DNA from 2 places in the Streptomyces sp. NPDC002328 genome. Region 1 is predicted to be linked to the other one. Evidence: riboswitches for the same ligand, from Rfam matches in the RefSeq annotation. Region 1 holds a riboswitch; the other holds the start of a gene.

Region 1 (8,224 bases):
TCCACCGCGCCCAGCGCGAGGTTGCCGGGGAAGCTGGAGCCGGTCCGCACTTCGAGGCGGGTGACGTCGCCGCCCTCCTCGTCGACCGCGACGAGCACGTCCTCGCGTTCGGCGCGCAACTGGGCGGTCAGCGCGGCCAGTTGCTCGGGCGAGGCGATGTTGCGCCCGAACAGGCCGACCGAGGCCAGACCTTCGCCGAGGCGGCGGAGCAGCCAGTCGGGGGCGGTGGTGCCGGGGAAGCCGGGCTGGAGGACGGTGAGGGCGTCTCGCGTGAGGGTGTCGGTACCGCTCGCGATTGTCGTCATCGGGGGGCGTTATCCCTTCACGGCGCCCGCGGTCAGGCCCGCGGCCATCTTGCGCTGGACGAGGAGGAACAGGACGACGATCGGTACGGCCATCATGGTGGCGCCGGCCATCATCGGGGCGTACTCGGTGCCGTGCTTGGTGGTGAAGTTGCCGAGCCAGACGGTCGCGGTCTGGTTCTTCTGGCTGAGGAGCATCAGGGCGTAGAGGTACTCGTTCCAGGCCTGGATGAAGCCGTAGACCGAGGTGGCGACCATGCCGGGGGCGAGCAGCGGGAAGACGACGCGCAGGAAGGCGCCGGTGCGGGTGCAGCCGTCGACCATCGCGGCCTCCTCCAGCTCCTTCGGGATGTTGACGATGAAGCCGCGCAGCGTCCACACGGTGAAGGGGAGGATGAACGTCAGGTAGGTGATGATCAGGCCGGTCAGCCGGTCGTACTGGCCGAGGTCGTTCAGCAGCAGGAAGACCGGGATGATCATGGCGACCAGCGGGACCATCTGGACGGCGAGGATGCCGACGATCACGATCTTGCGGCCGCGGAAGGCGAACCGTGAGATGGCGAGCGCGGCCAGCATGCCGACGACGACGCCGATCGCCACGACGGCCAGCGAGACGGCGAGGCTGCGGCCGACCGGGCCCCAGAAGTCGGCGATGTCCAGCGCCCGGCCGAAGTTGGAGAGCGTCAGACCGGTCGGCAGCAGGCTCGGGTCGGGGTCGATGGCGTCCTTGGCCGGTTTGAACGCCGTGTTGAGCATCCAGTAGACGGGGAAGCCGACGGTGACGAAGACCAGCAGGCCGAGGAGGTTCCAGCCGAGCTTGGACTTGCGGCGCTTGGCTGCGGTCCCGGTCGCGCTCACGCTGCTCATGTCGCTCACGCCGCTCACGCTGGTCATGCTGGTCATTCGACGTCTCCGATCTTCAGCATCTGACGCATGTACACGGCGACCACACCGAGCAGGAGCAGCACGGTGATCAGGGCGATCGCCGAGCCCTGCCCGTAGTCGTTGACGACGAAGGCGCGGTCGTAGGAGTAGGTCGTCAGGAGCTGGAACTCGGCTTCGGGGTGTCCGTTGCGCATGACGAAGACCTGGGGGAAGACGCCCATGTCCCAGATGACCGACAGGGTCGTGAGCATCACGATGATCGGCTTGAGGACGGGCAGGGTGACGTACCGGAAGACGCCCCAGGAGCCGGCGCCGTCCAGCCGGGCCGCCTCCTCCAGTTCCTTGGGGACCTGGGTGAGGCCGGCGCTCAGGGTGATCACGACGAAGGGGACGGCTCCCCAGACCACCAGGAGCATGATCACGGCGAGCCCCTGGGGGCCGCTGGCGAACCAGTTGTGGCCGATGAGGTCGACGCCGGGGAGCCTGCTGAGGATCGCGTTGAGGATGCCGTAGTCCGCGTCGAACAGCCATTTGAAGACGGTGGTGGCGACGATGACGGGCATGCCCCAGCCGGCCACAAGGGCGATGTTGACCAGGATCTTCATCCAGCCGGAGACCCGCTGGAGCAGCAGCGCGATGAGCATGCCGACGACCATCGTGAAGATCACGCAGCCGGCCGCGAAGACGATGGTGCGCAGGACCACCGCCCAGAACTCGCCGTCGCTCAGCACCTTGGCGAAGTTGTCGAAACCGACCGACTCGGCGGGCTGGAAGCCCCACAGCTGCGACTGGCCGAACTTCTGGAAGGAGAGCGTGACCAGGCGGACCAGCGGATAGCCCATCACCAGCAGCAGGACCAGCAGGCAGGGGGCGAGCAGCAGCCAGGGGACGCCGGCCCCGCCCGAGGAGCGCCCTCGGCGCGGTCCGCTCGGCGGTCTCGCCGCCGTGGCCGCGGGCGGTGACGGCCGCGTCGGCGGCACTTTGGCGGTGGTCGTGTCTGCGGCACTCATCGGCGCGCTCCTCAGCGGTCCCTCGGTCGTACGGGAAGCAGGGCCCCGTCCCGCTCCCTGAAGGTGACGGGGCCCTGTTCGCAGGTCACTTGGTGTTGATGACCTTGTCGATCGCGGCGTCCGCTTCCTTCGCGGCCTCCTCGACCGTCTTCTTGCCGGTGCCGATGGACTGGAGCATGGTCTGAAGGATCTGGGCCTTCTCGACCTGGCCCCAGCCGGGCGCCATGGGGACGAACCAGTTGGACTCGGCGGCGGTGGCCGGGACCGCCGTCGCCGCGTCGTTCTTGAGGGTCGCGAGGTCGGTCTTGTTGTTGGGCAGGTTGCCCTTGGCCATCAGGCCCTTCTGCCCGGAGGGGCCGGTGAAGGCGTTGATCCACTCGGCGGCGAGGTCCTGCGCGTCCGACTTCACCGGGACGGCGAGGTCGGAGCCGCCCAGGAAGACGGGCAGGTTCTTGCCGGACGGGCCGGGCATCACGAAGTTCTCGAGGTTGCCCTTGAGCTTGCCGGACTTGTCGTTCTCGGGGGCCTCGGAGGTCGCGCCCTCCCAGGCGGCGCCGAAGATCATGCCGGACTTGCCCTGCCCGTAGACGATGTAGCGGTCGGACTCGTCCTTGGTCTTGTCGCCGTGCATGTACTTCTCGACGACGTTCTTGAACTCGGTGAGGCCCTTGACGGACTCGGGAGAGGAGAGGTTCGCCTTCCACTCGCCGCCCGACTCCACGGCGATCGAGCCGCCGGCGTCGTAGACGAAGGACATGGCGGCGTACCAGTCGCGGGTGGGCTGGTACCAGGCGCTGAACTTGTCGCCCTGCTTCTGCTGGAGCTTGTCCAGGGCGCCGGTCAGCTCGGCGTACGTCTTCGGGGCGGTCTTGACGCCGACGGAGGCGAAGAGGTCCTTGCGCCAGTTGCCGACGCGGCCGCCGGCGTAGTACGGGACGCCGTAGGTCTTGTCCTCGTAGGTGACGGAGGCCTTCAGGCCGTCCAGCCAGGCGGAGGAGTTGTCGAACTTGGCGGCGTCGAGGGGGGCGAAGGCGCCCTTGACCATGTAGCCGAGCATCTCGGTGTTGCCCATCTCGACGACGTCGGGGGCCTTGTCGGTGGCCAGGACCGCGTCGAGCTTGGCGTTCTTGTCGGGCCACCCGTAGTACTCATGGGTGATCTTGACGCCCGGGTGCTTCTTCTGGACCGCGGCGTCGGCGGCCTTCACCAGATCCGGCCAGTTGTTCTGGGCGTCGACCGTGAGCCAGACCGTCAGTTCCTTGGCGTCGGCGCCCTTGTCGGAGCCCCCGCCGTCCTTGTCGTCCCCGCACGCCGCGATGGAGACCATCATGCCCGCGACACAGATCGCGGCTGCCAGCTTGCGCTTCACGCCACCCTCCTCAGGGATGCCACCGACCCCCCTGCCTCCCCGCCGGTGAACGTGGGGCCGGGCCTGGACCAATGGTGTAGACCAGTGCGCAGAGCTTGGCTCAGACCAATAGCCCTGTCAAGGGTGCTCGAAACGGCTGTGACCAGCCGTTATGGGACCTACATATGAAGGAACCTTTAAGTAAGAAACCCTCGAAAACATGGACCGCGCGGGGCGCCCGCCCGCTAGACCACTTGCCGGATGGACTAGACCAGCAAAGGGTGCGACGGTATACAGAGGGGATCACGGAACAGCGGGGCACTCGCCGCCGTCTCCGTGCCACGATGTGACCCGCATCCGGAGCCGGGAAGGCAGGCCATGAGCACCGACGTCAGCAGTGCGGAGAACGAGGGTGGGACGACCGTCCGTACCGCGCGCGTGCCCAAGTACTACCGCCTGAAGAAGCACCTGCTCGACATGACGGAGACCCAGGCGCCCGGCACCCCGGTGCCGCCGGAGCGGACGCTCGCGGCCGAGTTCGACACCTCGCGCACGACCGTGCGCCAGGCCCTCCAGGAACTGGTCGTCGAGGGCCGGCTGGAGCGCATCCAGGGCAAGGGCACCTTCGTCGCCAAGCCGAAGGTCTCACAGGCGCTCCAACTCACCTCCTACACCGAGGACATGCGCGCCCAGGGCCTCGAACCCACCTCCCAGCTCCTCGACGTCGGCTACATCACCGCCGACGACACCCTCGCCGAGCTGCTCGACATCAGCGCGGGCGGGCGCGTGCTGCGCATCGAGCGGCTGCGCATGGCCAACGGCGAGCCGATGGCCATAGAGACGACCCACTTGAGCGCGAAGCGCTTCCCGGCCCTGCGCCGCTCCCTCGTCAAGTACACGTCCCTGTACACCGCCCTCGCCGAGGTCTACGACGTCCGTCTCGCCGAGGCCGAGGAGACCATCGAGACCTCGCTCGCCACTCCGCGCGAGGCCGGGCTGCTCGGCACCGACGTGGGCCTGCCGATGCTGATGCTCTCCCGGCACTCGCTGGACAAGGACGGCGATCCGGTGGAGTGGGTGCGCTCGGTGTACCGGGGGGACCGCTACAAGTTCGTCGCCCGGCTGAAGCGGCCGCAGGACTGAGCCGCGGGACCTGGCCGCCCTCGGACCGAGCCGCCTGCGCGACCGGGCCGCCCGATATCCGGACGGGGTCTTCCGCTGGGCTTTATCCGTCACCTACATTGCCTGCGCATTACAACAGGTGATCAACAAGGGGACGGAGTCGCCTGAATGTCGAAAGCCCCGGAAGTCTCGAGAGGGCCGGTGGTGACGCCTGTGCGCGTCGTCATCGCCCTGTGCTTGTTCGCGCCCTTCGTGGCGATGCTGTGGGTCGGTTCGTACGCCAAGGTGGATCCGACGTTCGCCGGCATCCCCTTCTTCTACTGGTACCAGATGCTGTGGGTGCTGCTCTCCACGGTGCTCACGATGATCGCGTACAAGCTGTGGCAGCGTGACCAGCGCGCCCGCGGGGCCGGCGAGGGCCCGGACGTCGCGGACGGGGGTGCGTCGAAGTGAACGACGGCGTGAACGGCGTCGCGCTCGCCGTCTTCATCTTCTTCTTCCTGGCCGTCACGGTCATGGGCTTCCTCGCCGCGCGCTGGCGCAAGGCCGAGAACGAGCACAGCCTCGACGAATGGGGCCTGGGCGGCCGGTCCTTCGGGACCTGGGTCACCTGGTTCCTGCTCGGCGGCGACCTCTACACCGCGTACACCTTCGTCGCCGTCCCGGCGGCGATCTACGCGGCGGGCGCTGCGGGCTTCTTCGCGGTGCCCTACACGATCCTCGTGTACCCGCTGATCTTCACCTTCCTGCCGCGGCTGTGGTCGGTGTCCCACAAGCACGGATACGTGACGACCTCGGACTTCGTGCGGGGCCGCTTCGGCTCGAAGGGGCTGTCGCTGGCGGTCGCCCTCACCGGCATCCTCGCCACGATGCCGTACATCGCGCTCCAGCTCGTCGGCATCCAGGCCGTGCTGGACGTGATGGGCGTCGGCGGCGGCGAGGACACCAACTGGTTCGTCAAGGACCTGCCGCTGCTGATCGCCTTCGGCGTGCTGGCCGCGTACACGTACTCCTCGGGGCTGCGGGCCCCCGCGCTGATCGCGTTCGTGAAGGACACGCTGATCTACATCGTCATCGCGGTGGCGATCATCTACATCCCGATCAAGCTGGGCGGGTTCGACGAGGTCTTCGCCAAGGCGGGCGACGCGTACGCGCAGATCAACCCGGCGACCGACAAGCCGCGCGGCGCGCTGGTGCCGGCCGAGGCGGGCCAGTGGACGTACGCCACGCTGGCGCTCGGCTCCGCGCTGGCGCTGTTCATGTACCCGCACTCGATCACCGCGACCCTGTCCTCGCGCAGCCGTGAGGTGATCCGCCGCAACACCACGATCCTGCCCCTGTACTCCCTGATGCTGGGCCTGCTCGCGCTGCTGGGGTTCATGGCCATCGCGGCCGGGGTCAAGGTCACCAACGGGCAGCTGGCGATCCCGCAGCTGTTCGAGAACATGTTCCCGGCCTGGTTCGCGGGCGTGGCCTTCGCGGCGATCGGCATCGGCGCGCTGGTGCCCGCGGCGATCATGTCGATCGCGGCAGCGAACCTCTTCACCCGCAACATCTACAAGGACTTCATCAAACCGGACGCGACGCCCAAGGACGAGACGCGGGTCTCCAAGCTGGTCTCGCTGTTGGTGAAGGTGGGCGCGCTGGCCTTCGTCCTCACCATGGACAAGACGGTCGCCATCAACTTCCAGCTGCTGGGCGGCATCTGGATCCTCCAGACCTTCCCGGCCCTGGTCGGCGGCCTGTTCACGCGCTGGTTCCACCGCTGGGCGCTGCTCGGCGGCTGGGCGGTCGGCATGGTCTACGGCACGGTCGCGGCGTACGGCGTGGCCTCCCCGACGCAGAAGCACTTCGGCGGCTCCGCCAAGGAGATCCCCGGCATCGGTGAGATCGGCTACATCGGCCTCACGGCGTTCGTGCTGAACGTGGTCGTCACGGTGGTCCTGACGTTCGCCCTGAGGGCGCTGAAGGCCCCCGACGGCGTCGACGAGACGTCCCCGGAGGACTACACCGCGGACTCCGGCGACCCGGGCGTCCAGGTGGAGCTGCCGCCGGCGACGGCGGGAACGAGCCACTGACGCGGGAGACCCGGAGAACCACCGCAGCGGGCCGCCGAAGCACCACGAACGGCGGCCCGCTGTCGTGGACGGGATCACTCTCCTCACCTGTGAGTTGACACTCTGAAGCCGCCACGACACAACATCTGGGGGTGGCGTGACAGGTGGGCACAAGATGTATGCTCGTGCTCGCTGTCGCCGCAGGGGAATCCGGTGCGAATCCGGAACTGTCCCGCAACGGTGTACTCGCGTGTTTCCGCACGCTTGTTCAGTCCGAGGACCTGCCGCCAGCGCATCCGGCCCATCCGGTCCGGGTGCCAGACGTCCGGGTCTCGCGGAGTGGGCCGGTGGACGCGACGCCGTGTGCGCTCGTGTGCTGCCCCCTGCCCTCCGCCAGGCCCCCGCCGAGCGAGGGAGAGCCCCACGTGACCATCGCGCCAGCCGATCCGGCTTCAGCAGCAGTCGCCCCCGTGGAGGACGACGGTCCGGGTGCCGCACTGCTGCGGACCCTGACCGAGCTGACCGCCGACCTGCCCGACGCCGACCCCGGACGGGTCGCCGCCGCCGCGCTGCGCGGCCGCTCCGCTCGGGGGACCTACGACGAGGTCACGGCGGAGCTGCGCGAACTGGCCACGGAGGCCGCCGCGGGCCTCATCTCCGAGGACCCCGCCTACTCCCGGCTGGCCGCCCGGCTGCTGACGATCGGCATCCGCGCGGAGGCCGCCTCCCAGGGCGTCACCTCCTTCACGGAGTCCGTCGCCGTGGGCCACCGCGAGGGCCTCATCGCCGACCGCACCGCCGAGTTCGCCCGCCTGCACGGCCGCCGCCTCGACGCGCTGATCGACACGGGCGCCGACGACCGCTTCGGCTACTTCGGCCTGCGCACCCTGCACAGCCGCTACCTGCTGCGCCACCCGATCACCCGCAAGGTCGTCGAGACGCCCCAGCACTTCCTGCTGCGCGTCGCCGCCGGCCTGGCCGAGGACGACTCCGCCCGTTCCGTCGACGAGGTCGCCGCGCTCTACGGGCTGATGAGCCGCCTCGACTACCTGCCCTCCTCCCCCACGCTCTTCAACTCCGGCACGCGGCACCCCCAGATGTCGTCCTGCTACCTGCTCGACTCCCCGCTGGACGAGCTGGACTCCATCTACGACCGCTACCACCAGGTCGCCCGTCTCTCCAAGCACGCCGGCGGCATCGGGCTGTCCTACTCCCGCATCCGCTCCCGGGGTTCGCTGATCCGCGGCACCAACGGGCACTCCAACGGCATCGTGCCGTTCCTGAAGACCCTGGACGCCTCGGTCGCCGCCGTGAACCAGGGCGGCCGGCGCAAGGGCGCGGCGGCGGTCTACCTGGAGACCTGGCACTCCGACATCGAGGAGTTCCTGGAGCTGCGCGACAACACCGGTGAGGACGCCCGGCGTACGCACAACCTGAACCTCGCGCACTGGGTGCCGGACGAGTTCATGCGCCGGGTGAACGCCGACGAGCAGTGGTCGC
Region 2 (8,224 bases), on a different contig from region 1:
CTCGGGCTCGGAGGGCTCGGGCTGCGCGGTTTCCTGGGGCTCGTGAGGCTCCTGGGGCGCGTCGTTCGACGGCGGTTCGCCGCCCTCGGGCCCGCCCTGCGGGGGCAGTCCGCCGCCGCCCGGCCCGTCCGGATCCGGGTCCTCGCCGTCGCCCTCGTCGACGTCGCTGCGGTCGGCGAACTGCTCCAGCGTCTCGTCGAGCTTGTCCTCGTCCAGACCGGGCGCGTCGAACGGGTTGCGCCGCCGGCGGTGCGGCAGCGCGAGCAGCGCCGCCTGCCGTACGTCCTCCGCCTCCACGTCGGTCCGGCCGGCCCACGCCGCCAGCGCCGTCGCCGTCCGCGCCATCACGATGTCGGCGCGCATGCCGTCCACCTCGAACGCCGCACAGGTCGCCGCGATCTGCCGCAGCGCCCCGTCGCCGAGCCGCACCTGCGGCAGCAGCTCCCGCGCCGCCACGATCCGTGCCCGTACGTCGGCCTCTTCCCGCGCCCAGCCCGCCGCGAAGCCCGCCGGGTCGTCGTCGTAGGCGAGCCTGCGCCGGACGACCTCCACCCGCTGCTCGGGCTCGCGGGAGGCGGCCACCTCGACGGTCAGGCCGAACCGGTCCAGCAACTGCGGCCGCAGCTCGCCCTCTTCGGGGTTCATCGTCCCGACGAGCAGGAACCGGGCGGCGTGCCGCACCGACACGCCCTCGCGCTCGACGTACGAGGCGCCCATCGCCGCCGCGTCCAGCAGCAGGTCGACGAGATGGTCGTGCAGGAGGTTGACCTCGTCGACGTAGAGGATCCCGCGGTGCGCGTCGGCGAGGAGGCCCGGCTCGAACGCCTTCACGCCCTCCGCGAGCGCCCGCTCGATGTCCAGCGCGCCCACGAGCCGGTCCTCCGACGCGCCGACGGGCAGCTCGACCGTGCGCGAGGGCCGCGTCGCGCCCGCCCCCGCCTCGTGCGGACCGTCCGGGCAGCCGGAGTCCGGGGCGGCCGGGTCGCAGGAGAAGCGGCACCCGGGCACCACGGCCACCTCCGGCAGCAACGCCGAGAGCGCCCGCACCGCCGTCGACTTGGCGGTGCCCTTCTCCCCGCGCACCAGGACGCCGCCGACCGCCGGGCTCACCGCGTTGAGGAGCAGCGCCAGGCGCAGGTCGTCCTGTCCGACGACGGCCGTGAACGGAAAGGGGGCGGTCACGTGGCGATCACTCCTTCGGACGCCGGATCGGCGTCGGCGGTCGGCGAATACGGGGACACACGGTGAGGGCCGGACACCTGCTGAGGGCCGGACTCGCGCTGAGGGCTCATGCGGGCGCTCCCGGCGGGACGAACGGCAGTCCCGACGGCGCGCCCGACTCGATGAGCCGCCACAGCGCGTCGGTGTCCGCGTGCTGTTCGATCAGGTCGCCGAGCCGGTCGAGCTGCTCCTCGCGCAGCGCGCCGAACGAGGTGTCGGGGGCCGGCACGAACCGGCGGCCCGCGGCGGCGGCCACCTCGCGCAGGAAGGCGCGCCGGAAGCCGTCCGACTCCAGCGAGCCGTGCCAGTGGGTGCCCCAGGTCTGTCCGACGCGGCAGCCGTCCAGGAAGGGCTCGCCCCCCTCGACGGAGGCGACGCCGTGATGGATCTCGTACCCCTCGACCCGCTCGCCGAGGGCCACGCCCACCGGCCGGGTCAGGGTCTTCTCGCGGGCGAACCGCACCCGCACGGGCAGCAGGCCGAGCCCCTCCACCTGCCCGCGCCGGCTCTCCACCTCGTCCTCGATGTGCTCGCCGAGCACCTGGAAGCCGCCGCAGACGCCGAGGATCGGCCGCCCCTCGGCGGCCCTGCGCCGCACGGCGTCCGCGAGTCCGCGCTCGTGCAGCCACTCCAGCGCCCGCACGGTCCCCCTGGTCCCCGGGATCACCACGAGGTCGGCGTCGGCCAGCTCCTCCGGCCGGTCCACGAACCGCACCACGACCCCGGGCTCGGCGGCGAGCGCGTCCACGTCGGTGAAGTTGGACATCAGCGGGACGGCGCAGACGGCGACGCGCAGCACGTCCTCGCCGACGGGCGGGGCGACCACGGACTCCCGCACCGTGCCCCGCAGCGACACCCGCAGCCCGTCCTCCTCGTCGATCCCGAGCCCGTGCCGGAACGGCAGCACCCCGTACGTCGGCCGCCCGGTGAGCCCGCGCAGCATGTCGAGGCCCGGCTCCAGCAGCGAGACGTCGCCGCGGAACTTGTTGACGAGGAACCCGGCGACCAGTTCCTGGTCCTCGGGGGAGAGCAGGGCGACGGTCCCGAAGAACGAGGCGAAGACGCCCCCGCGGTCGATGTCGCCCACCACCAGCACGGGCAGCCGCGCGTTGCGCGCGAGCCCCATGTTCACGAGGTCGGTCCGCCGCAGGTTGATCTCGGCCGGACTGCCCGCCCCCTCACAGATCACCGCGTCATACGTGCCCCGCAACTCGGCGAGGCACTCCAGCACGGTCCCCAGCAGCTTCTGCCGACGCCCGCCGTGGTAGCCGCGGGCGCTCATCTCCCCGACGGGCTTCCCGAGCAGCACGACCTGACTGCTCTGCTCGCCGCCCGGCTTGAGCAGCACGGGGTTCATCAGCGCGGTCGGCTCCACCCGGCAGGCCTGGGCCTGCATGGCCTGGGCCCGCCCGATCTCGGCGCCCTCCCGCGTCACGAACGAGTTCAGCGACATGTTCTGCGCCTTGAACGGCGCCACCTTCACGCCCTGCCGCACCAGCCACCGGCAGATGCCCGCCGTCACGACGCTCTTCCCGGCGTCGGAGGTGGTGCCGGCGACGAGGAGCCCCCCGCTCATGACGCACGCCCTTTCGATCCAGCAGCCGTTATGGCTGCCGTTGTGGCTGTGGCTGTGGCTGTCGCTTTGGTTGTCGCTGCCGCCGCGACGGCGCGTGCGGCGGCCGTGACGCCGAGCGCCAGCAGGCCGACGCGGCGGGAGAGCCGCGCGGCGCGTTCGATGTCCCGGGGCACGACGGCCCGCCCGGCCGCCCCGTTGAGCACGGGCCGGTGCTCGACCCGGCCGCCGTAGGAGAGCGTCCCGCCGAGCCGCACGCCGAGGGCGCCCGCGAAGGAGGCCTCCACCGGGCCGGCGTTGGGGCTCGGATGCTTGCGGGCGTCGGCACGCCAGGCCCGTACGGCGCCCCGCGGATCGTCTCCGGCGAGGGCCGCCAGTACGGCGGTCAGCCGCGCGCCGGGCCAGCCGGCGAGGTCGTCGAGCCGGGCCGAGGCCCAGCCGAAGCGCAGATGACGGGCCGACCTGTGGCCGACCATCGCGTCCAGCGTGTTGACGGCCCGGAACCCGAGCAGTCCCGGCACCCCGCCGACGGCTCCCCACACGAGGGCTCCGACCACGGCGTCCGAGGTGTTCTCGGCGACCGACTCCACCACCGCGCGGGCGATCCCGTCGGCGTCCAGGGCCTGCGGGTCCCGCCCGCACAGATGCGGCAGCCGCTCCCGCGCCGCCTCGACGTCGCCCGCTTCGAGGGCCCGCCCGATGAGCCGGGCCTCGCGCACGAGGGAGGTGCCCCCGACGACGGCCCAGGTGGCGGCCCCGGTCAGCGCGACGGAGGCGGCGGGGGAGGAGCGCACGGCCCGCGTGGCGAGCGCTCCGAGCGCCACCGCGCCCCCGGCGCACACGGCGGTGTGCAGCGCGCCCCATCCGCGGTGGTCCCGCCACAGCACCCGCTCCACACCGGCGGCGGCCCGTCCGAACGCGGCCACCGGATGACCGCGGCGCGGATCGCCGAGGAGCAGGTCCCCCAGGAGGCCGGCGGCGGCGCCGTACGCGTGGACGCGATCGGCACCCATGGGCTCAGCCGACCGCAGGGTCGGGGAACGGCCTGGTGCTGGACCTCGAACGGCAGCCGGGCATGGCGATATGTCCTCACTCAGGGTGTCCGCGCCCTGGTTCGACGAGTCCGACGACGAGAGTTCCTGGCTTCCGGGGGCTTGGCTGCCCCGGTGACAGTGGCGGGACCGCGCCGGATTCGCACCGGCTTCCTCTTCTGCCGCCGTACATGGCCTTGGCAGTCCACCACGGGCGCGGAAGGGCAGTCAACTTGCTGTTGACCTGCGACGGGGTGGTGTGCAGAACCCCACACGCCCTCCGGTCGCGGGCTCACGGCGCACGCACGCGCGTGAGGCGCGGGACGGCGAACCGTCCCGCGCCCCGGGCGCTGTGCGCGTCGCGCCGGTCAGACGCCGGTCAGACGACGATCAGATGACGATCAGCGAGATGCCGTACGCCACCGCCACCGCGCAGGCCGCGAAGCAGGCGTACGCGCCGGTGACCGCGAGGGCCGCCGAGTCGCCCTGGGCCTCGGCCCGCTCGCGGCGGGAGAGGCCCATGATGCCGAGGGTGAACAGGCCGACGAGCGCCACGGTGACCACCAGGCTGACGCCGAAGACGGAGCCGAGGGCCGCCCAGTCGATCTTCATACGGTTTCTTCCTTCGTACCGGGGTGGGCGGGGCTCAGACGGAGGTGGTCGCGGCCGACGGGGCCGACTCGGTCGCCTGGGCCGGGATGGTGGCCGTCAGCTCGTCGGCGACCGTGCCCGCCGGGGGCGGGGTCACTGCGGCGATCGCCTGGGTGACGACGCCGGCCGGCTCGTCGGTCTCGTTGACGTTGGTGTGATCGACGACCTCGCGGCGGGAGATCTTCCAGATCGCGGCGCTGGAGCCGACCAGGAAGACCGCGACGAGCGCCGTGCCCCAGTCGCCGAAGCCCGTCACGTACTCGGCGATCGCGCCGACCAGGGCCGCGGCCGGGAGCGTCAGGCCCCAGGCGACGAACATGCGGGTGGCGGTCGACCAGCGCACGACGCCGCCCTTGCGGCCGAGGCCCGCGCCCATGACCGCACCGGAGACCGAGTGGGTGGTGGAGAGGGAGAAGCCGAGGTGGGACGAGGCCAGGATGACGGTGGCCGCGCTGGTCTGGGCGGCGAAGCCCTGCTGCGGCTGGAGGTCGGTCAGGCCCTTGCCCATGGTGCGGATGATGCGCCAGCCGCCGAGGTAGGTGCCGAGCGCGATCGCGATGCCGGCGGAGAGGATGACCCACATCGGCGGGTCGGAGTCGGGGGCGACGGCGCCGCCGGCGACCAGGGCGAGGGTGATGATGCCCATCGTCTTCTGCGCGTCGTTGGTGCCGTGGGCGAGGGAGACCAGGCCCGCGGAGGCGATCTGGCCGGCCCGGTAGCCCTTGTCGGCGGCCTTGCCGTCGGCCTTCTTGCCGAGCGCGTACGACAGCCGGGTGGCGAGCATCGCGGCGATGCCCGCGACGAGCGGGGCCGCGACCGCCGGGATGAGGACCTTGGTGACGAGCGCGTCACCGTGGACCGCGCCGACGCCCGCGGAGGCGACGGTGGCGCCGATCAGACCGCCCATGAGGGCGTGCGACGAGCTGGAGGGCAGTCCGACCAGCCAGGTCAGCAGGTTCCAGAGGATCGCGCCGACCAGCGCCGCGAAGATGACCTCGGGGCGGATACCGGTCTCGTCCACGAGCCCCTTGGAGATCGTGTTGGCGACCTCCACGGAGAGGAAAGCACCCACAAGGTTCAGCACGGCGGACATGGCCACCGCGACCTTGGGCTTGAGCGCACCGGTCGAGATGGTCGTGGCCATCGCGTTGGCGGTGTCGTGGAAACCGTTCGTGAAATCGAACGCGAGAGCGGTTACCACCACAATCGCGAGGATCAGCGAGAAGCTTTCCATTTACCCAGGCAATCGTTCGAGCGTCATTGGCGGGATGAACGTAAGTAACCTGAGTGAACGGAAGGTGAACTGGGGCGGGCATCGTGGTGTCCGCACATGGCGGGAGTGGTTCCGCTTAGCCGCCGCCCGCCCCGGAGACCCCCGCTGACCCCCGCTCCTGCGAGGATCGCCGCATGGATCACGGCATGGATCACGGCATGGATCACGGCTCGGTGGCGGCCGCCTGGGAGGCGCTCGTGGCGACGGCCCGGCGCAGCGTCGCCGACGGCCTGGTCGTCGGCACCTCCGGCAACGTCTCCGTCCGCGTCGGCGACACCGTGCTGGTCACCCCGTCGGGCGTGCCCTACGACCGGCTGACGCCGGACGACGTCACCGGCGTGGACCTCGACGGACGGCGGGTGCTCGGCACGCTCGTCCCCACGAGCGAACTGCCCATGCACCTGGCCGTGTACCGCACGACGGACGCCCGCGCCGTCGTCCACACCCACGCCGTGCACGCCACGGCCGTCTCCACCCTCGTGACCGAACTCCCCGCGGTCCACTACATGGCCGCGGCCCTCGGCGGACCCGTACGGGTCGCCCCCTACGCCGCGTACGGCACCGACGAGCTGGCCGAGAACACCGTCCGGGCCCTCGCCGGCCGCACCGGCTGCCTCCTGCGGAACCACGGCGCGCTCACCTACGGCGCCACCCTCGACGAGGCCTACGACCGCACGGCCCAGCTGGACTGGATGTGCCGCCTGTGGCTGACGGCGTCCTCCGTTCCCGGCCTGACCCCGACCCTCCTCACGACGGACCAGCTGACGGAGGCGGGGGAGCGGCTGCGCGGGTACGGCCAGCGGGGCTGAGGGGGACCCGTGGCACCAGCGGGGGAGAGACCCGTAGCGCCGGCCGGTGAGAGACCACTGGCCGGTGACGGGATCCGCCGGGACACTGGACGGGTGCGCACTGTCACCGCGACGGCCGCCGCCGTCTCCGCAGCCCTCGCCGCCGGCGCCGCCAGTGTCGCCGCCGGCCGGCTCGCCAGCGACGCCGCGCTCAAGGCGCCGCCCGGCCGCCCCCTGCCCACCGAACCCCGGCTCACCGTGCACGGCACGGCCGACGGGCGGATCACCCTGACCCGCCATCTGGCCGCCCTGCGCCCCGGCGCGTACGGCCTCGCGGGCGACGGCTCCCACGCGGTCGTCGGCCCCGTCCTCACCGACGCCCCGCACTCCGCCGACACGGTCGTGCGCCGCCTGGACCGCGTCACCCACGGCACCCTGAGCGCCGGAGACGCCGTCTGGCTCACCCCGAACCTGTACGTCGGCAACCCGAGCGGCGCGCTCGGCCTCGACCACGCCGACGTCGACGTCCCCGGCGAACTCGGCGCGCTGCCCGCCTGGTTCGTCCCCGGCGCGCGCCGCACCTGGGTCATCGCCGTGCACGGCCTGGGCGCCACCCGGGAACACGCCCTCAACCTCACCGGCTTCCTGCACGGCCGCCGCTTCCCGGTGCTCGCCCTCGCCTACCGCGGCGACCTCGGCGCGCCCCGCTCCCCGGACGGGCTGAACCACCTCGGCGAGACCGAGTGGCGCGACCTGGACGCGGCGATGCGGTACGCCGTCCGCTACGGCGCCGAACGTTTCGTCCTGCTCGGCTGGTCCACCGGCGCGACCATGGCCCTGCGCGCCGCCGCCCGCTCGGGCCTGCGCCACCTGGTCGCCGGGCTGGTGCTCGACTCCCCGGTCCTCGACTGGCAGGCGACCCTGCGCGCCCTCGCCACCGCCCGCCACACCCCTGGCCCGCTGCTGCCGCTGGCGGTGCGCGCCGCCCAGGGCCGCACCGGCCTGCGCGCCGACCCGACCACGGACCCGGCCCGCCTCCAGGCCCCCACCCTGATCGTGCACGGCCCCGACGACACCGTCGCCCCCTGGTCGGCCTCCCGCACCCTCGCCGCCCGCCGCCCCGACCTGGTCACCCTCCACACCGTTCCCCAAGCTCCCCACGCCGCCATGTGGAACGCCGACCCCACCGCCTACGAGGAGGCGCTCCGCCGCTTCCTGACCCCGCTGATGTAGAGCGCGGCGAGCGGCCCGCCGTCGTCCCCCTCGCCGCCCCGCGGCCACCTCCCGCCGTCCCCCCTGCCGCACCCCGCTGCACCCCGCTCCACCTGGCCCCCAAGGTTCCGTTCAAGGCCGTACCACTGGCCGGATCGCTTCTCTCCAGGCCTCTCGCGACCCCGTGCGTTGGCCAGTCCCCCGGCCCGTCGTGACATTCCGTTTGGGTTTTCGGACCGTCAACCGGAAGACTGCACCCGTGACGTCCCGTATCCCGCGCGACTCCAGGCTTCGACTCGTCCGCCCGCGACCCCTGGCCGCCGCCCCCTCAGCTGTGAACCAGCGGCGCCCGCGCCGCCCCGCGCCCCGCCCGCCGGAGGGCACCCCCGCCCCGGCGGAGCTGGCCAGAATGGCACGCTCGGGTCTGGCCTCCGCCGCCCGCGTCGCCCGCTGGGCCGACAACGCCCTCGGCCCC

What was found. A riboswitch is a leader RNA that binds a small molecule or an ion and turns the genes downstream of it on or off. The one in region 1 is predicted to bind cobalamin.
Region 2: linked by a shared signal. The riboswitch ahead of ACFYX4_RS00225 (cobalamin biosynthesis protein) and the one ahead of ACFYX4_RS30900 (ribonucleoside-diphosphate reductase subunit alpha) in region 1 are both predicted to bind cobalamin.

The regions. Positions count from the first base shown of each region.
Region 1 covers NZ_JBIARQ010000015.1:199,239-207,462, forward strand. Annotated here, with positions in the region: gene ACFYX4_RS30865 (glycoside hydrolase family 3 protein) at 1-305, opposite strand, end outside; gene ACFYX4_RS30870 (carbohydrate ABC transporter permease) at 315-1,169, opposite strand; gene ACFYX4_RS30875 (carbohydrate ABC transporter permease) at 1,202-2,197, opposite strand; gene ACFYX4_RS30880 (extracellular solute-binding protein) at 2,283-3,566, opposite strand; gene ACFYX4_RS30885 (GntR family transcriptional regulator) at 3,924-4,688, shown strand; gene ACFYX4_RS30890 (DUF3311 domain-containing protein) at 4,836-5,120, shown strand; gene mctP (monocarboxylate uptake permease MctP) at 5,117-6,745, shown strand; cobalamin riboswitch at 6,894-7,028, shown strand; gene ACFYX4_RS30900 (ribonucleoside-diphosphate reductase subunit alpha) at 7,150-8,224, shown strand, end outside.
Region 2 covers NZ_JBIARQ010000001.1:42,595-50,818, reverse strand. Annotated here, with positions in the region: gene ACFYX4_RS00235 (putative cobaltochelatase) at 1-1,182, opposite strand, end outside; gene ACFYX4_RS00230 (cobyric acid synthase) at 1,289-2,797, opposite strand; gene ACFYX4_RS00225 (cobalamin biosynthesis protein) at 2,794-3,807, opposite strand; cobalamin riboswitch at 3,907-4,060, opposite strand; gene ACFYX4_RS00220 (hypothetical protein) at 4,216-4,437, opposite strand; gene ACFYX4_RS00215 (anion permease) at 4,472-5,710, opposite strand; gene ACFYX4_RS00210 (class II aldolase/adducin family protein) at 5,884-6,558, shown strand; gene ACFYX4_RS00205 (alpha/beta hydrolase) at 6,652-7,770, shown strand; gene ACFYX4_RS00200 (hypothetical protein) at 8,009-8,224, shown strand, end outside.